2 regions of the Peptostreptococcus equinus genome follow, and region 2 is predicted to be linked to the other one. Evidence: riboswitches for the same ligand, from Rfam matches in the RefSeq annotation. Region 2 holds a riboswitch; the other holds the start of a gene.
What was found. A riboswitch is a leader RNA that binds a small molecule or an ion and turns the genes downstream of it on or off. The one in region 2 is predicted to bind thiamine pyrophosphate.
Positions count from the first base shown of each region.

Region 1 (3,430 bases), 330 kb from region 2:
TAATATATCTGATATTACACAAATACCATCTACATCTCTATCCTTTAAAACTTCAATATTATCTAACTTAACTCCTCCAATTGCAAGAATTGGAATATATACACTTTTTCTTATATCCATCATTGTATCTTTTGTTATAACATCTGAATCGGTCTTTGTGTCTGTAGAATAAATTGCTCCTACCCCAATATAGTCTGCACCCTGCTCTTGAGCCTCAATAGCTTCATTTACTGTCTTTGCAGAAATACCTACTATTTTATTATGACCTATCAATTCTTTAACCTTTTTAATAGGCATATCTGATTGCCCAACATGAACCCCTGCAGCATCCACAGCCAATGCTATATCCAACCTATCATTTATTAATAATGGTATATCATATTTATCACAAATTTCTTTTAGTTTTTTAGCTCTAATTAGGAAATCTCTAGTGGAAAGATTCTTTTCTCTAAGTTGAACGATTTTTGCTCCACCCTTTATACTTTCTTCTATAGTTTTATAAAAATCTTTTCCTAAACATGCTTTTTCATCTGTAACTAAATACATATCGTACTGATATTTTACTTTTTCAAAAGTTATTTTTGCATTTTCTTTTATCATTACTGTATTTAAATTAAATATGTTATTCATTACTTTTTCTTTATATGAAGCAATTCCTCTAGTTTCTGATTTTGCCAATTCTCCAGATAGGCTCATTGCTAAGACCCCAGATATAGCACTTATAAATGGATTCTTATTTGCCCCTATAAAACTTCCTATAAGTGATGTAATCATACAACCAGTACCCGTAATATAAGCTAAGGAGTCTGATTCATTTTCAATTTTCACGATATTTATTCCGTCAGTAATAATATCAATTTTTCCAGTCACTGCACACACACACCTATATTTTCTTGAAACTAATAGTGCTGCATCTATTGCTTCTATACTATCTACACTAGAATCTACTCCCTTGGTATTTACTTTTATACCTGCTAGTGACATTATTTCTGATGCATTTCCTTTTATGATATTTACATGTACCTTACTTAAAAATTCTTTTACGGATTCATTTCTAAAAGGAGTAGCTCCAACACCTACAGGATCAAAAACAATAGGTATATTATTCTCATTCGCTGTAATTCCAGCTTTTATCATTGTTTTTAATGAATCTGAATTAATTATTCCAAAATTTAGGACTAGCGCATTTGCTACCCTTGTCATTTGATCCACTTCATCATATGCATCTCCCATTACTGGTGATGCTCCTATTGCTAAAGTTACATTTGCGCAGTCATTTATTGTAACATAATTTGTTACTTGCTCTATTAATGGTTTTACTTGTCTAACTTTATCTAAAGACTGGTATATCTCTTTTTTTATTATTTCTATATTCATATTCATACCTCTATTTATAGTTCAAATTTTAAATCTTCATAAATTTTTCCCATTGGATTAGTTGGACCACATCCATGACCTATATCAAGAGAATATTCTATAGCCATAGTAATAAACTCCTTTGATTTTTTTACAGATCTAATCATATCAAATCCAAGACCTAAATTTGATGCAATAGATGATGACAATGTGCATCCTGTGCCATGAGTATTCTTAGTGTCAATTCTTACATTTGTGAAAAAATATTCTCTTGATTCTTTATCTATTAATACATCACAAGGATTTTCATCTAAGTGCCCACCTTTTATCAATACATACTTTCCTGTAGTTTTTTGTATTTCTTTACCAGCCTTTGCCATATCTTCTTTAGTTGATATTTCTATCTCTTTATCGAACAATAATCTATATATACATTGTGCTTCCATTATATTAGGAGTAATAATTTCCGCCAAAGAAAATAATTTATTTATCAACTCATTTTTTGCAAAATCATCAATTAAATCAAATCCAGATGTAGAAATCATTACTGGATCTAATACAATATTTTTTGCTTTATATTTTTTTAAACCTTCATATACAGACCTTACTATATTTGAATTTGATAACATACCAATTTTTACAGCATCTACTTCAATATCAGTAAATACAGCATCTATTTGGGCTAGAATCATTTCAGGCGAAATATTTTCTATTAAATTTACACCCATTGTATTTTGAGCTGTAACAGCAGTAATGGCACTCATACCATATACACCATGTGCAGCAAATGTTTTCAAATCAGTTTGAATCCCAGCCCCTCCGCTAGAATCAGAACCAGCTATTGTCAGTACTCTTTTCATTATTTGCCCTCCACATACAATTTTTGCAATAAAAAAAACATATATCCATGGATATATGCGGCGTTTATTGAATTCCTACGCTGGCATTACCCAGATCAGGTCGAAGGTCAAGAATCACATTCTTATCTCAGCCGATTTATCAGCACCCTTTTCATAATATCAAGTTTTTTATACTATATTCATTATATTATCATATCGATTTATATTTTACAACAAAAATAATTTTATAAATTCAATTATTATATTGTAATCATTTGATAATAGTATATAATATTCTAATAGGTATTAAGTTTTTTAGGAGGTATTATGGAAACAATTGCTAAGTTTTTTGGATTTTTGGCACTAGGTAGTTTTGGAGCCACTGTAATGAATTTTATTACAAAATATATAAAAAAGAATTTTTATCAATATATAAAAAAATATAAAATAGTAGATAAATATTTTCCTATTTTGGTAACTATTTTTGTAAAATATCATAAGATTTGGGGGTTAATGGCTGTTGGTGGTCTTTTATTACACTTTTCAATAATGTGGACTATTAATGGAATAAGTATCACAGGAATAATAGCTGGTTGTATATTGGGACTTCAAGTTTTACTGGGTATCTATGGATCAAAACAAAAAAAGAAACGATCTGGAGCTTGGTTTATATTACATAGAATTATAAGCCTTCTACTAATAGTTACAATTTTAGGTCATCTACTTTTTAAAGCTTAAAATCTAGTAATTATTTATTTTATAGAATTATTTTAAACAATTAAAAAAGAGAGCTTAGCTCTCTTTTTTATAATAAAATTTCTCTTTTAATTCTTCTACTTAAATCTACAATTTTTTTCATATATTTTGTATCAATTGTCTGTATTGAATCACTCCAAGCCTGATTCGGATTAATATGTGATTCTATTACCAAACCATCTGCACCAGCACCAATAGCTGCACATGATAGAGATTTTATCAAAGACCTCTGACCAGCTGCATGACTTGGATCAACCATAACAGGCAAATGAGTCAATTCTTTTAAAATAGGTATAACACTAATATCTAGTGTATTTCTTGAAATGTCAGAAAAAGTTCTAATACCCCTCTCACAAAGTATTATTTTTTCATTGCCTTCTTTCATAATGTATTCGGCACTAAGCAATAACTCTTTTATAGTTGCACTAAATCCTCTCTTCAGTAAAATTGGCTTGTCAATTTTACCTAATTCCCTTAAT
Region 1 is NZ_CP114052.1:559,227-562,656, reverse strand. Features, by position in the region: gene thiM (hydroxyethylthiazole kinase) at 1-1,377, opposite strand, end outside; gene thiD (bifunctional hydroxymethylpyrimidine kinase/phosphomethylpyrimidine kinase) at 1,392-2,216, opposite strand; TPP riboswitch at 2,272-2,376, opposite strand; gene O0R46_RS02890 (hypothetical protein) at 2,523-2,933, shown strand; gene aroF (3-deoxy-7-phosphoheptulonate synthase) at 3,001-3,430, opposite strand, start outside.
Region 1: linked by a shared signal. The riboswitch ahead of thiD (bifunctional hydroxymethylpyrimidine kinase/phosphomethylpyrimidine kinase) and the one ahead of cytX (putative hydroxymethylpyrimidine transporter CytX) in region 2 are both predicted to bind thiamine pyrophosphate.

Region 2 (3,430 bases):
CAAAGACCTCCTATTATGCCTGTACCAAATGCTTCCCCCACGCAAGTTGTTAATATATTTTTAGTTTTTTTGTATACAATTCCTGCCAACAAAGCTCCAATCATACTACCTGGAAAAGCTAGTATGGAACCTAATCCCATAATATTTCTCAAAAAACTGGATATAAAAGCCATAGCTACAGCATAAGCTGGACCCAAAATCACTGCAGCCAATACATTTACAATATGCTGAACTGGTGCACATTTACTCCCCATTATAGGAAAGGATATGAAGCTTCCGATAACTGATATACCTATTAATAAGCCTCCAATAATCATCTTTTTATGATTGGTATAATTATTGACTTTATTATTGTTTTTTTCATTCTCAATTTCAATTAATTTATTCATAAAATACTCCTTATATTAATTTTTTGAAGGAACAAATTTACCTACTAAATAAGCAAGTATCATCGTGATTAAAATATCTGGCAATGAACTTCCTATATTTAGATTTTTATCAAGCATATATCTGTATATTACAAATCCAACTATCCATATAACTATATTTCTTATATTGAAACTATTTTTGATTTCTTGATTTTTTAATATATAAAATTCAACTATCAAAATAGCTATCATGGGTGCAAATACAGAACCTATAAAATATAGAAAATTAGTTATATCATCCATTGGGAACAATACAGCACAGATAATTCCTATTATTCCTGTTAAAATTCCTATCATCTTTGCTGATATTTTTGAAGATATTGACGCAAATGAAAATCCAGCAGAAATTGCATCTAAAAATGCTGTAGTAACAGTAGAGAATACTATTAATGCTAGTCCCAATATTCCAAAACCAGCCTTCAACATTATTATTGCTATATCTGTTTCTTTAGTGAATATTGCAAGACCTAATCCTATGGCATACATCCAAATACTGACTATATTATAGGCTATAACACTTGTTGTAGTTGCCTTTAAGGGCTTTTCTGCTCTTCTTGTATAATCGCTTATTACTGGAAGCCATGATAGAGGCATAGCTACCGCCAGTTCAAGAGCTGCACCAAAAGACATAGCATCTTTACTTGGCCCTGCATTCAGATTATGTCCCTTGAATACGAGTACAGAAAGAACTAATGTAAGAGCAAATAGGCCAATCATAGCTACTAAATTGATTTTACCGAGATTTTCAATTCCAATCACTATCCATAAAATTATCAATCCTCCTATTATTATAGCCCATAGCCATGTACCTACAGAAAATATTCCATTTGCGGCAAGGGCTCCATCATAAATCATTATTGCGGTCCAACCTACTAGCTGTACTACATTTAAAAGAGCAAAAATTAATCCACCTTTATTACCAAAACCAATTTTTACAGTTTCCATAGATGTTAGTTTTGTCTTTGCTCCCATATAACCAGCCAAAAACATTAAAAAACCACCTATTATATGACCAATTACTATAGCTAGCATAGCTCTTGAAAATCCAAGAGATGCGAAATATGTTCCAGTTATTATTTCTGCAATAGAAACACCCGCTCCAAACCATATGAGTCCATTATTAAATACTGACACTCTATTTTCCTTCATATAGTACCTCCTAAAATAAAAAATCTGCATACCAATAGGCATACAGTAAAAAAGTTTCCTACGTTGGCATTATCCAAATCAGGTTCTAGGGTCTAAGTCAAACTTACTCTCAGCAAAAGCTCCCCTTTTAAATTATTAACTTAAATAAAGTATAGCATATAATATTATAAAACACTATAATTTGTTCATGTTATGTTAAATATAAAAATTTCATTGTCAATAAAAAATTCATACTGTAATATTATATTATAGGTTAATACTAAATAAATTTACAAATATAATTTTATAAAGGAGAAAAAAATGAAGAAAATATATTTAAATAAAATAATGAAAACTTCTAGGCATACAATTTTTATATGGTTTATTCTAGCAAGTGTAATTTTTATATTCTCATTTAAATCCTTGTATTATTTTGATATTGATAATCTAAAGATACCTGAAAATACGGGTTATAGTCGTCAAACCATAAAGGAAAATTATAATTATCTTATATACTACAACCTATCATTTAAAAACAAGCCCTTTAAATTACCAAATCTACCATCTTCTAAGGAAGCTATTATACACTTTATTGATGTTAGAAATATAGTTCAAATACTTATAAAATTATTATTTATCTTTTCTATGACATCTATATTAGGTTTTATATATATAATAAAAAACAAAGATTGGAAATACTTTTTAAACATATCTATACAAATATTAATTTTACCCTTGCTTTTATCTATTCCTTTTATAATAAATTTTGAGGATAGTTTTGTAATATTTCACAAAATTTTTTTCAGGAATGATTATTGGCAATTTGATTCTAATAAAGATCCAATCATAGATTTGTTGCCTGAAACTTTTTTCTTTCATACAGCACTTTCACTCTTAGTTATATTGTTAATTTTAAGTTCAATATTTTTCTTTATTTACAAAAAGAAAAATAAATAGATTTTTTCTTGACTTATATATCCAAATATCGTAATATATAAATATAAAGTTATTTGTATATTGTTATTATATTGTATATATTCAATATAAGTATTTATTACTATATAACTAAAAATCGTTTTCTATATCATTGTGATATAAAAAATAAATTATTAAAATTTGAATAAAGGATGATAAAATGGAAATTAAAACAACTAAGGAAGAATTAATTAAATATGCAGATATTTTGAAAGCTCTTGCACATCCTGTTAGATTGTGTATTGTAAAAGGATTAATAGAGAATGGTCCTCACAATGTATCAGATATGCATTCATGCTTAGATATGGCACAATCTACTGTATCACAGCATTTGGGTAAATTAAAATCTGCTGGTATATTATCTAGTAAGAGAGAAGGTACCGAAATAATTTACTCAGTAAATAATAAATTTGTTGAAGGAATAATAAAAAATTTAGACGTATAAATATTTTACTAAAAAGAAAGGTGGTCAGTAAATGAAGAAAATATTAATAGTGGGCGGTGTAGCTGGTGGTGCTACTGCTGCAGCAAGATTAAGAAGATTAGATGAAACATCAGAAATTATAATGTTTGAAAGAGGTGAATATATTTCTTTCGCAAATTGCGGTCTGCCATATTATATAGGAGAAGTTATACAAAATAGAGATGCTCTATTAGTGCAAACTGTTCCTGGTATGAGTCAAAGATTTAATATTGACATAAGAAATTTTAGCGAAGTTATATCTATAGATCCAGAAAATAAGACTGTAACTGTAAAAAAAGTACAAACAGGCGAAGAATACACAGAATCATATGACGAATTAATCTTATCACCTGGAGCAAATCCAATCAAGCCCCCAATTCCAGGATTAGACCAAGCAGAGAATGTATTTACTTTGAGAAATATACCAGATACCGAT
Region 2 is NZ_CP114052.1:229,885-233,314, reverse strand. Features, by position in the region: gene thiW (energy coupling factor transporter S component ThiW) at 1-389, opposite strand, end outside; gene cytX (putative hydroxymethylpyrimidine transporter CytX) at 405-1,577, opposite strand; TPP riboswitch at 1,615-1,711, opposite strand; gene O0R46_RS01275 (TIGR01906 family membrane protein) at 1,878-2,513, shown strand; gene O0R46_RS01270 (ArsR/SmtB family transcription factor) at 2,692-2,976, shown strand; gene O0R46_RS01265 (CoA-disulfide reductase) at 3,008-3,430, shown strand, end outside.